DNA from 2 places in the Saccharopolyspora tripterygii genome. Region 1 is predicted to be linked to the other one. Evidence: riboswitches for the same ligand, from Rfam matches in the RefSeq annotation. Region 1 holds a riboswitch; the other holds the start of a gene.
What was found. Region 1 has a riboswitch for cobalamin ahead of ACYVF3_RS15410 (HoxN/HupN/NixA family nickel/cobalt transporter). Riboswitches for the same ligand answer to the same signal wherever they lie in the genome.
Positions count from the first base shown of each region.

Region 1 (6,329 bases):
GCCCGGGACCGTGGTCACGGGGACACCGGCTTCGTCGCAGGCCAGCAATTCCTCGAAGCCGCGCCCGAACACGTACGGGTCGCCGCCCTTGAGCCGAGCCACGAACTTGCCGGCGCGGACGCTCTCGATGAGCGTCTCGTTGATCACCGCTTGGCTGGCCGCCCGGCCGTAGGGGATCTTCGAGGCGTCGATGACCTCGACGTCCGGGCCCAGCTCCTCCAGCAGTTCGCGGGGCGCCAGGTGGTCGGTGATGACCACGTCGGCCTGGGCCAGCAGTCGCCGCCCGCGCACGGTGATCAGGTCGGGTGCGCCGGGGCCGCCGCCGATCAGCGCGACGCCGGGTGCGTGCGGCTCGGTGTGCTCGTCGATCACTCCCGACTGCACGGCTTCGAGCAGCGCGTCGCGAACTCCCGCGCTGCGGCGCGGTTTTCCGCCGGAGAGCACGCCGAACAGCAGTCCGTCGTGCTCGGCCACGGCGGGCGTGACCGCGCTGCCTCCCGCGCCGTGGTCGGCGCGGACGCAGAAGACGCGGTGGCGCTCGGCCTCCGCGACGACGGCGGCGTTGACCTCGTCCGACGCGGTCGCGGCGACCGCGTACCAGGCGCCGTCGAGGTCGCCGTCGCGGTATTCGCGAGGGCTCCAGGTGATCTCGCCCGAGTCCGCCAGCGCTTCCACCGCGGGCGTCGCCAGCGGGGCGATGACCTCGACGGCGGCGCCGGTGCTGATCAGCCGGGGGAGCCGCCGCTGAGCGACGGTCCCGGCACCGATCACCACGACGCGGCGTTCGTTGAGGTCGAGTCCCGCGAGGTAGTGGTTATCCGATGAAGTGGCCATGTCCGTGTCCGTGTGCGTGACCGTGACCGGTCAGGTTCGTCCGGGTGGTGGTGCGGGTGTCCGCGCTGCGCCCAGTCTGTCCTCGAATCCCGGCGGCAGCACCCGGTGTGCGCGGGTGTCGCCGTTGATCCGGGCGTCGTGCGAGATCTCGTGGTGGGCTCCACGACGAGGCCTACCGGGGCACCGCAGTCTCCCAGGTGGTCGGCGGGGCCGTTGCCCGAGCCCCGCTGCGGTCCGGGCCCGCTGCCGCGAGCCCTGCCCAGCCCACCGCCGGTGTCCGTCGGCGCCTGAGAGATGAACGTTCTTTCAACAGTGTCGAAGCGGCAGGTCTCCTGCAAGAGGCGTGAGACCTTGCACACCTCGGCGTCGGCTGCGGGCGGGCCGCTCCCGGCGCTCGGGCCACCTCCGGGTCGGTCGTCACGCGACTTCCGCGCCCTTGCGGGAGGAGAACCGCCACCACATCGCCGCCCCGCCCCAGACCAGCAGGAACAGCCCCAGGGTCAGGTATCCGAGCAGCTCGAACTCCTCGGAGATGGCGGCGATCCCGCTGAGGAAGTCCAGTCCGGACTCGGCCAGGACCCCGCAGAGCACGACGAAGGCGACCAGCGCGGCGAGTCCGACGGTGAGCGCGGTGGTGGTGACGTTTACCCACAGCCGGCGCATCGGGCGGGCCAGCGACCAGGTGTAGGCGCGGGACATGAGGATTCCGTCCACGCTGTCCACAGTGCACATTCCCGCGGCGAACAGCAGGGGCAGGCTCAGCACGGCGATGGCCGAGAGGTCGCCGGCCGGGGAGACCATCGCCAGCACGGTTATCTCGGTGGCGGTCTGCATCCCGAGGCCGAACAGCAGGCCGATGCCGAACAGGTGCCAGGACCGGGCCACGCCCTGCATCCGGCCGCGCAGCACGCGCGCCAGCAGGCCGCGTCGCCCGAGGACGACCTCGACCTCCTCCTCGTCGACGTCGCCGGAGCGGGCGCGGCGCAGCAGCCGCCACGCGTCGCGCAGCACGAACGCGTTGAGCACGGCGAGGGTCAGCAGCACGGTGACCACGATCAGATCCACGGCGGTGGCCATCTGCACACCGGTCTCCTCGGCCCACTGCTGAGCGGCCGGTCCGGCGACGAAGGCGACCGCGCACGCCAGCAGCATCACGACGCTGGCGTGGCCGAGGGCGAACCACATGCCGGTGGAGACCGGTCGCCTGCCGCGCTGCATCAGCAGCCGCGTCGCGTCGTCGATGACGGCCACGTGGTCGGCGTCGAAGCCGTGCCGCAGGCCTAAGAGGTAGGCGGTGGTGCCTGCGGCGGCGAGGCCACCGGCGGCGCTGAAGGCCTGCTGGTGCAGCAGGTAGGCGCCCCACCCCGCGAGGTGCAGGGCTCCGATCGCGGCCAGCAGGTACGCGGCCTTGCGGCGCTCGCGCGCTCCCCAGCCGGTGGTGGTGGTCCGGTTCGCTTCGGCATCCCGAATCATGGGATCTCCGACCTCCTGGGTTCTCCCGCCCGGGGCTCGGTGGACCCGCACCGCGGGTTCGCGGCACGAGGCCGGCGCGCAGTGTCCTGACTCCCGGATCGACGTGGTTCCCCCGCCTTCCGGCTGGTGACAGCCGTGGCGATGGTGGGGACCACTTCCCGGTCACAGTGGCGGGACCGTCCCGGATTCGCACCGGGTTCCTGCACTGTCGGCGACGGACATCCTTGCCTGATCAACGGTCCGAGGTCAAACACGGTGAACTCGATCACGTTCCGTGATCTCGGAAGGGGAATCGGGCCGTCCGGGGCGCTTTCAACCGGCTCGATCCGGGTATTCGGTCGGTGAGCCCGGCGCTCGGGCTCGACGCTGCCTCGAGGAGGCCACCATGAACGAGACGCACTCGATCACGTTGAACCTGCAGGTCGTGGAGGCAGGCGCGAAGACCACCGCCGACGTCGGTTTCACCACGCCCGGCGGCCAGGCGCTGCACGGTCACGGCACGGCGCGCAGGCACCCCGAGGACCCGGAGGTGCCGCAGATCGGCGACGAGATCGCCATCGCCCGCGCCCTGTTCGAACTCGCGCACAAGCTCCTGGACAACGCCTCCAGCGACATCGGCGACCGCCTGCACCGGCGAGTCCACCTCCCGGCCTGAGCCGAGGGGAAGGGGGAAGTTCCGCCTCGGAGCTTCCCCCGCACCCGGTCAGCGCCGGAGGTATTCGAGGACGGCCAGGACCCGGCGGTTGGTGTCGTCGGTCGCGGCCAGGTCGAGCTTGGTGAAGATCCCGGCGATGTGCTTGCTCACCGCGCCATCGCTGAGGTGCAGGTGGGCCGCGATGGCGGCGTTGGAGCGCCCCTCCGCCATCAGCGACAGCACCTCGTTCTCGCGGTCGGTCAGCCGCTGCAGCGGTGTCGATCGACGAGCGAGCAGCGCGGCGATGACCTCCGGATCCATCGCGGTCCCGCCCGCCGCGACGCGGCGCACGGCGTCGACGAACTGCTCCGCGTTGAACACCCGGTCCTTGAGCAGGTAGCCGATGCCGCCGCTGCCGTCGGCGAGCAGTTCCCGCGCGTAGAGCTGTTCGACGTGCTGGGACAGCACCAGGACCGGCAGCCCGGGGGTCCGCTCGCGCGCCACCAGCGCGGCGCGCAGCCCTTCGTCGGTCTGGGTGGGAGGCAGGCGCACGTCGACGACCGCGATGTCGGGTCGCAGGTCCAGCAGCGCCCGCTCCAGCTCCGGTCCGGTCTCGACGGCGGCGATGATCTCGAAGCCGTGCGCGGCCAGCAGGGTGCTCAGCCCGTCCCGCAGCAGGAACAGGTCTTCGGCTAGGACAACGCGCACGGGATCTCCACGATCGCTTCGGTAGGACCGCCGGGTGGGCTGCTGAGCTGCAAGGTCCCGTCGAAGGTACCGAGCCGCGTGCGGATCCCCCGCAGGCCGCTCCCGCGATCGGGATCCGCGCCTCCCACGCCGTCGTCGTCGACGGAGATCCGCAACCGCCCCTCGTGGGCGATGCGGACCCGCACGGTGCTCGCGCGAGCGTGCTTGAGCGCGTTGGTGATCAGCTCGCGGGTGGTGAAGTAGGCGGCTGCCTCCACCGCCGACGGACACCGACCGGGCAGGTCGCCGTCGACGGCGACGGACACGTCGAGATCCAGGGCCAGGGCGCGAATCGCGTCCACCAGGCCTCGCTCGGTGAGCACCGGCGGCCGGATTCCGCGCACCAGCGCGCGCAATTCGGCGAGCGCGTGCCCGGAGTCGGTCTTGCTCTGGTCGAGCAGGTCCCGCGCGCGATCGGGGTCGTGGGCGAGCAGCTGCTCGGCTGCGGCGAGCTTCATCCCCAGCGCCACCAGCCGGGCTTGGGTGCCGTCGTGCAGGTCGCGTTCGATCCGCCGCAGCTCGACGTCCTCGGCGTCGGTGGCGTCGGCGCGGGTGCGGGAGAGCTCACCGACCCGCTGGGCGAGTTCGGCGCGGCGGGTCGGCGACAGCAACCAGCGGGTCCAGCGGCCGTGGGCGCGCAGCAGCGCGGGAGCCGCGGCCAGGACCGCGATGCCGCACGCGAGCCCGAGCGGAATGCCGACGAGCGGTACCTGCGCGAGCCACCGCGCGGGCCCGGACACCTCCGCCCACGGCTCGCCGGTGCCCAGCAGCAGATCACCGAGGCGGACCCAGACCGAGATCCACGCTCCCCAGCCGAAGACCCAGACCAGCAGGACCGCCGGGGCGAACAGCGCGGCCGTGACCGGGGCGTCCCCAAGCAGCCACAGCAGGTCTCGCCAGGTCGCCGGATCGGTCGTGGTGCGTCGGTAGCGGGCGCGCCACAGCGCCGCCGTCGGCGTCCTTTTGAGCGAGCGGCCGACCCGGTAGAGCCCGTCGCTGGTGGGTTCGGGTTCGACCAGCGGCAGGTAGGTCTGCGCCGTCGGCACCCCCGACCAGGAGCCCGCGAGCCTGCGCCCCAGGCCCGCGGCTCGCGCGGAGAGCCCCGCGGCGACCGGCCAGGCTTGCAGCACGAACAGCACGTGGCTGAGCACGAACAGCGCGATCACCAGGGCGGCGACCAGCAGGTTCAGCAGCGACAGCGCGAACAGCACCGCGAGCCGCCACAGGTCGCGGAGGCCGCGGACCGTCCAGCGTTGCCAGCCTCGTTCGGTGCGCGGACCGAGCCGGCTGCGCACCCAGCGGCCGTGCAGCTCCAGCGGCACCCGTCCGAGCAGCACGACCCCGAGCCCCAGCACCGGACCGATGATCGTGTTGACCAGGAAGAAGTCGAGATCGCGCCCGGTGGCGGGATCTTCGCCGATCCACATGACGCGTTGCAGGTAGCGGACCAGGGTCGGCCGCCGGTAGACGGTGTTGTCGTAGCGGTACCAGCCTTCGGCGTCGGGCTGCGGTTCGGGCGGCTCGGGGCGGTACGGGTCGTCGACCTGCACCCCGCTCCAGTCCCGGGCCAGTCGCCGGGAGAGGTCGGCGGCGGCGCGGCACCTGCCGATCAGCCAACCCGATCCGGGCACGCCGATCGAGATCGCGGTCAGTCCCGCGACGTAGCCGGCGAACAGCAGCGGCCCGGCGAGCCCCAGGAACAGCAGGCTCGATCCGATCTTCAGTCGTGTTCTCACGATGCCGAGTCTTTCCGCCGGGGACGGCTCGCACACTGCTGCTGCGTCCCCGACAGGGGTGGAGCTAGCTCCACCCCGAGCGGGAGCCAGCCGGATTCCGCGGGGCCCGGGCGATTCCTAGCGTCGAGAGCATGAGGGATCACCGGAACTTGCGCAGAGCGCGGGCTTTCGCCACGGACCCGGTCGTGCTGCCGGGCGCGGTGGTGCTGATCGTGCTGGTGCTGCTGGGTGCCGAGCCGGGCACCATCGCGGCCACGGCCCTGGCGCTGCCTGCCGCTCACGCGACCTCCGCGAGGACGTCGCGGACCACCTTCGCCGCGCCTTCGGCGACGTCGGCAGGCAGCCCGGGCCGGGCCCGGACCCGCAGCTGAGCGGGATCCAGGCGCGGCAGGTCGCGCCGCTCGACCAGCCCGATCGGCCGAGACCTGGTGGAGGGCAACAACGTCACGCCCAGTCCCGCGCGGGCCGCGGCGAGCACGCCGGAGAGGTCGGCGGCCTCGCAGACCAGGTCCGGCGCCCTGCCCAGCGCGTCCATCGCCTCGATCGCGTGCCTGCGCAGCGTGCAGGGCTGGTCGAACACCACCAGCGGCAGCGGCTGCTCCTCATCCGGCGGTTGCCAGTCCGGTGCGGAGAACCACTCCAGCCGGAACTGACCCGCGTCGATGCTGCGCGCGCCGACGGTGTCGTCGATGAGCAGCGCGATGTCGATGCTGCCGCCGTCGACGGAGTCCGCGAGCCGGGCGGTGCGGTCGAGGCGGAAGCGGATCTCCCTGGCCGGGAAGGCGGCGCGCAGCCCGGAGGCCAGTTCGGGCAGGAAGCGGTCGGCGGCGTGCTCGGTGGAGCCGAACACCAGCGTCCCGCGTCCTTCGGCGCCGAGCCTGCGGATCGCGTCGTCGTGCACGTCG
Region 1 is NZ_BAAGZP010000018.1:334,624-340,952, forward strand. Features, by position in the region: gene cobA (uroporphyrinogen-III C-methyltransferase) at 1-834, opposite strand, end outside; gene ACYVF3_RS15410 (HoxN/HupN/NixA family nickel/cobalt transporter) at 1,252-2,307, opposite strand; cobalamin riboswitch at 2,387-2,510, opposite strand; gene ACYVF3_RS15415 (DUF1876 domain-containing protein) at 2,693-2,962, shown strand; gene ACYVF3_RS15420 (LuxR C-terminal-related transcriptional regulator) at 3,011-3,649, opposite strand; gene ACYVF3_RS15425 (sensor histidine kinase) at 3,634-5,424, opposite strand; gene ACYVF3_RS15430 (LysR substrate-binding domain-containing protein) at 5,702-6,329, opposite strand, start outside.

Region 2 (6,329 bases), on a different contig from region 1:
CCACATCTGCCGCGCCCGCAGCATCGCCAGCACGAGGTTGACCCGAGCGGGCCCGGTCGGTGCGTCACCGAGGATGTGCAGGCCGTCGCGGATCTGAGCGTCCTTGACCTCGCACAGCCACCCGTCGACGTCGAGCAGGAAGTCGTCGAACTCCGCGTCGTGCGGGCGTTCCGCGAGCCCGAGGTCGTGGTCGAGCTTGGCGGCCTGGATCAGCGTCCAGATCTGGCTGCGGCTCGCCGGGAGCTTCGCCGGGTCCATCGCGGCGATGTTGGCGTGCTCGTCGAGGAGCTGCTCCAAGCGAGCGATGTCGCCGTAGCTCTCCGCGCGCGCCATCGGCGGCACGAGGTGGTCGACCAGGGTAGCGTGCACCCGGCGCTTGGCCTGGGTGCCCTCCCCCGGGTCGTTGACCAGGAACGGGTAGATCAGCGGGAGGTTGCCCAGCGCGGCGTCGGGTGCGCAGGAGGCCGACAGGCCCGCCGACTTGCCCGGCAGCCACTCCAGGTTGCCGTGCTTGCCGAGGTGCACCATGGCGTGCGCGCCGAAGTCGTCGGCGATCCACCGGTAGGCGGCCAGGTAGTGGTGGCTCGGCGGCAGGTCCGGGTCGTGGTAGATAGCGATCGGGTTCTCGCCGAAACCGCGCGGCGGCTGCACCATCAGCACCACGTTGCCGAAACGCAGTGCGGCGAGGACGATCTCGCCCTCGGGGTCCTGGGACTTGTCGACGAACAGCTCACCGGGCGGCGGGCCCCAGTGCTGCTCGACCTGCTCGCGCAGTTCGGCCGGGAGCGTCTCGTACCACTGCCGGTAGCGCTTGGCGGGCAGGCGGATCGGGTTGGACGTCAGCTGGTCCTCGGTCAGCCAGTCGCGGTCCTGTCCACCGGCCGCGATCATGGCGTGGATCAGCGCGTCGCCGTCCTGCTCGGCGAGCCCGGGAACGGCGCCGGAACCCGTCTCCGGCCCCACGTCGTAGCCCTGGTCCCGCAGCGCCTGCAGCAGGCGCACAGCGCTGACCGGGGTGTCCAGGCCCACGGCGTTGCCGATGCGCGCGTGCTTGGTCGGGTAGGCCGAGAGCATCAGCGCGACGCGGCGGTCGGCGGCCTGCACGTGACCCAACCGCGCGTAGCCGACCGCGATCCCGGCGACCCGCGCGGCGCGCTCGGGATCGGCGACGTAGACCGGCAGGCCCTGGGAGTCGTTCTCCTTGAACGAGAACGGCACGGTGATGAGACGGCCGTCGAACTCCGGCACCGCGATCTGGGTGGCGGCGTCCATCGGCGACAGACCGTCGTCGTTGGCCTCCCACTGCTCGCGGCTGCTGGTGAGGCACAGGCCCTGCAGGATCGGGATGTCCAGCTCGGCGAGCTTGCCGATGTCCCAGGCCTCGTCGTCGCCACCGGCGGAAGCCGTTGCGGGACGGGTACCTCCGGCCGCCAGCACGGTCACCACGAGCGCGTCGGCACCACCGAGCGCATCCAGCAGTTCCGGGTCCGGGGCGCGCAGCGAGGCGCAGAACAGCGGCCGCGCTTGGGCTCCCGCGTCCTCGATCGCCTCGCAGATGGTGTGCACGAACGCGGTGTTGCCGGCCATGTGGTGCGCGCGGTAGTAGAGGACCGCGACCGTCGGCCCCTCGGTGGTGCGGGGCTCGCGCTCCAGCACACCCCAGGAAGGAGCCGGAACCGGCGGTTCGAAGCCGTTTCCGGTGAACAGCACCGTGTCGCTGAGGAAGTTGTAGAGCTCGGAGAGGTTCTCCGGCCCGCCGTGGGCGAGGTAGCTGTGCGCCTCGGCGCACACACCGCCCGGGACGGTGGAGCACTCCATGAGCTCGGCGTCGGGAGCTTGCTCGCCGCCGAGCACGACCACCGGGCGCGGTCCCGCGAGCAGCTGGTCGAGACCGGCCTCCCACGCGCGGCGTCCGCCCAGGATGCGCACGACGACGAGGTCGGTGCCCTCGACGAGTTCCTCCAGCTGTTCCCCGGCTTCCACGCGCGCCGGATTGGCGAGGCGGAAGTCCGCGCCGCTGGCGCGCGCGCTGAGGAGGTCGGTATCCGATGTGGACAAGAGCAGGATCATGCGGTGAATTCCTCGACGTGCTTCGTCGGCAGCGCGATGACTTCGCCGAGCGCAGGCGGCCAGGACGCGGTTCGCATGGTGCACCTCTCTCGGGGTCCTCGCCCCGGACATGGCTGGGTGGGCACGGCAGGCGGAGTTTCCTGGCTCCCGGATCGGCGCGCACCCCGGTCTTCCAGCCGAACTCGGCCGTGACCTCGTGGTGGGGTTTGCTCCCCGGTGACAGTGGCGGGACCGCGCCGGAATCGCACCGGCTTCCTCCCCTGCTGCAGTCGCCGGTGATCCTACCGACAGGCGCTGATGTTGCAAACAAGCCGCAACTACCATGTATCGCCGTGCCCACCTACGACCACGATTCCCGGCTCCGGGACGACGCCTGCCCGGGCGCGGTGCGCCTGCACCCGGCCGAGGACGGTGGCCTGGCACGGATCCGCGTTCCCGGCGGCAGGCTGACCGCTGATCAGATGCGGTCGGTGGCAACTGCCGCCCACGAGCTCGGACATCAGCATATCGAACTCACCTCGCGCGGGAACCTGCAGGTCCGCGGCTTGCGCGAGGACTCGGGAGAGGAGTTGGCGCGCAGGCTCTCCGCGGCCGGGCTGCTGCCCTCCGTCCCGCACGAGCGGGTGCGCAACATCCTCGGTTCGCCGCTGAGCGGATGCGATCGGATCGGCCTCCTCGACGTCCAGCCCCTGGTCACCGACTTGGACGAGAAGTTGTGCGGTGATCCAGAACTCACCGCGCTGTCCGGACGCTTCCTGTTCGCCTTCGACGACGGCCGCGGCGACGTCGCAGGCCTGGGCGGCGACGTGTCGGTCATCGCGGTCGGCCCGCACGAGGTCGCGCTGCTGCTGGCAGGCACCGACACCGGAGTGCGAATGCCCCCGGCGAGCGCCGCTGCGGTGATGCACGTCGCAGCCCGCGCGTTCCTGGCCGAGCGCGAGGAGCAGAGCTCGGGCGCGTGGCGATTGGCCGAGCTCGACCGGGGATCGCCCCGGGTGACCGCGAGAGTGCTCGCCGTGCTCGACGGCACCGATCACCAGCTCCGGCAGGACGCGGCCATGCCCGATCGGCCGGAGCCCGAGACGATCGTTCCCGCCGGGACGCTCGAGGGCAGGGACGGGCAGGTCACCCTCGCGACCGTGGTCCCGCTGGGCCGGTTGTCGGGCGAGCAGGCGGCCGCGCTCGCCGAGGTGGCCGACGCCGGTGCGGGCGAGATCCGTCTCACTCCGTGGCGCGGCGCGCTGATCCCGTTCATGCTCGACCCGCACCGGAAGCACGTGTCCACTGTGGAGCGCGCTGGGCTCGTGACCGACCCGATGTCGCCGTGGATCGGCGTCACCGCGTGCACCGGCCGCCCGGGATGCGGCAAGGCGCTCGCCGACGTGCAGACCGACGCAGCACGCGCGTTGCCGCTGCTGCCGGGAGGAAGAGCCGTGCACTGGGCCGGATGCAGCCGCCGCTGCGGTGTTCCCCGGGGGGACGTCGTCGACGTGGTCGCCACCGAGGGCGGTTACCAGGTGAGCCACGACGGTCAGGTCCGCACGCACAACGGCAACATCGATGACGCCGCCACCGCGGTCGCGGCGTCCCGGAGGGAATGAGTGAACGACTACATCCGCGACGGCGCGGAGATCTACCGCCAGTCCTTTGCCACCATCCGCGCCGAGACGGACCTGTCCGGGTTGTCACCCGAGGCCGCTCAGGTCGCGGTGCGCATGGTTCATTCCTGCGGGATGGTCGACATCGTCGACGACCTGGACGTCTCCGCCAACGCGGTCCTCGCCGCCCGCGCGGCCTTGCGGCGCGGTGCCCCGATCCTGTGCGATGCCAACATGGTCGCCGCCGGTGTCACGCGCAAGCGCCTGCCCGCCGACAACGAGGTGATCTGCACGCTGGGCGATCCGCAGGTCCCGGAACTGGCGAGCGAGCTGCGCAACACCAGGAGCGCGGCGGCGATGGAGCTGTGGCGCGGCCGGCTCGACGGCGCCGTGGTGGCCGTCGGCAACGCGCCGACCGCGCTGTTCCGGCTGCTGGAACTCGTGGCCGAAGGGGCCGGGGTTCCCGCTGCGGTGCTGGGCATCCCGGTCGGCTTCATCGGTGCCGCCGAGTCCAAGGTGGCGCTGGCCCGCAACGACCTCGGACTGGAGTACGTGGTCGTGCACGGGCGTCGCGGCGGCAGCGCTCTCACCGCAGCCGCCATCAATGCAATTGCGAGCGAGGAAGAATGAACGCAGCGGAAGAAACCAGCCCTTCCACGGGCCGTCTTTGGGGCGTGGGCCTCGGTCCCGGCGACAAGGAGCTCGCCACGATCAAGGCCGTCCGGCTCATCGGCTCGGCGGACGTGATCGCTTTCCACAGCGCCCGCCACGGTCGCAGCATCGCCTACTCGCTGGCCGAGCCGTACCTGCCGGGTGGCCAGATCGAGGAGGCGCTGGTCTACCCGGTGACCACCGAGGGCACCGACCACCCCGGCGGGTACCAGGGCGCGATCGACGACTTCTACGCCGACAGCGCCGGCCGCCTCGCCGCGCACCTCGACGCGGGACGGGACGTCGTCGTCCTGTGCGAGGGAGATCCGCTCTTCTACGGCTCCTACATGCACATGCACAAGCGGCTCGCGCACCGCTACCCGACGGAGGTCGTGCCGGCCGTGACGTCGATGAGCGCCGCGTCGGCCTCCCTGGGCCGCCCGCTCGTGGAGCGCGACGAGGTGCTGACCGTGCTCCCGGGAACCCTGCCGAGCGACGTCCTCGCCGAACGGCTCGCGGGCACCGACGCCGCGGCGATCCTCAAGCTGGGGCGCACGTTCGGGTCGGTCCGCGAGGCGCTGGACAAGTCCGGCCGGCTCGACGAGGCCTGGTACGTCGAGCGCGCCTCGACCGACCGCGAGCGCTTCGAGCCGCTCGCCGAGGTGGATCCCGAGTCGGTCCCCTACTTCTCGCTGGCGCTGATCCCCAGCCCGGCCAACCGCCCGCAGGCGGACGGGACTCCCGCCCCCACCCCTCCGGCGCCCGCGCAGGTGGGCGAGGTCGTGGTGGTCGGGCTCGGTCCCGCGGAGCGCTCGTGGCTGACCCCGCAGGCGCAGGACGCCCTGGCCACCGCCGACGAACTCGTCGGGTACGGCCCGTACCTGGACCGGGTTCCGGCCAACCCGCGGCAGGTGCGGCACGCCTCGGACAACCGGGTGGAGGCCGAGCGCGCGGAGCACGCGCTGGAGCTGGCGCTCAACGGTTCTCGCGTCGCGGTGGTCTCCTCGGGCGACCCCGGCGTATTCGGCATGGCCACGGCCGTCCTGGAAGCCGCCGCGGACCCCAGGTTCGAGAAGGTGGACGTGCGGGTGCTGCCGGGCCTGAGCGCGGCGCACGCGGTCGCCAGCCGCGCGGGCGCGCCGCTGGGACACGACTACTGCGTGCTGTCGTTGTCCGACCGCCTCAAGCCGTGGGACCAGATCGCCAAGCGCCTCACCGCGGCCGCCGAGGCCGATCTCGTGCTGGCGCTCTACAACCCTGCCTCGCGCAGCCGCAAGTGGCAGGTCTCCGCCGCGCGGGACCTGCTGCTGGAGCACCGGAGTCCGCAGACGCCGGTCATCATCGGCCGCAACGCCGGGTACGCGAACGAGCACATCACGGTGACCACGTTGGCGGATCTCGACCCGGACGACGTCGACATGCGGTGCCTGCTGATCATCGGCTCGTCCACCACGCGCGTGGTGCAGCGCGGTGACAGCACGGTCACCTACACGCCGCGGCGCTATCCGGCGTAGTCGTCGAGCCACGCGATGGCGGCCTCCACGGTCGCCACGCGTGGCGCCTCGGGTGGCGGAGGACGGCGCACGACGATCACCGGCAACCCGAGCTCACGGGCTGCCACCAGCTTCGCCGCGGTCATCTCACCTCCGCTGTCCTTGGTCACGACCACGTCGATGCGGTGCTCTCGGAGCAGCTGCAACTCCCCCGCGACCGCGAACGGCCCGCGCTCCTGCAGCACCTCCAGGTGGCGGGGACGCGGGGATTCCGGATCCGGCGGATCGACGCAGCGCAGCAGGAACTCGTGATCGTCGAGGTCGGCGAAGGCGGCCAGGCCCTGACGCCCGGTCGCCAGGAAGACCCGCCGCTGAGCCGGGGTCAGCGACTGCGCGGCCTCCGGCAGCGAGCTCACCCAGCGCCAGTCGTCACCCGGCTGCTCCTGCCAGCCCGGGCGGCGGAGGATCAGCAGCCCGCACCCGGTGCGCCGGGCCGCTCCGACGGCGTTGGTGGTCA
Region 2 is NZ_BAAGZP010000011.1:55,252-61,580, forward strand. Features, by position in the region: gene cobN (cobaltochelatase subunit CobN) at 1-2,070, opposite strand, end outside; cobalamin riboswitch at 2,204-2,328, opposite strand; gene cobG (precorrin-3B synthase) at 2,403-3,671, shown strand; gene ACYVF3_RS10325 (precorrin-8X methylmutase) at 3,672-4,298, shown strand; gene ACYVF3_RS10330 (precorrin-2 C(20)-methyltransferase) at 4,295-5,833, shown strand; gene ACYVF3_RS10335 (cobalt-precorrin-6A reductase) at 5,821-6,329, opposite strand, start outside.
Region 2: linked by a shared signal. The riboswitch ahead of cobN (cobaltochelatase subunit CobN) and the one ahead of ACYVF3_RS15410 (HoxN/HupN/NixA family nickel/cobalt transporter) in region 1 are both predicted to bind cobalamin.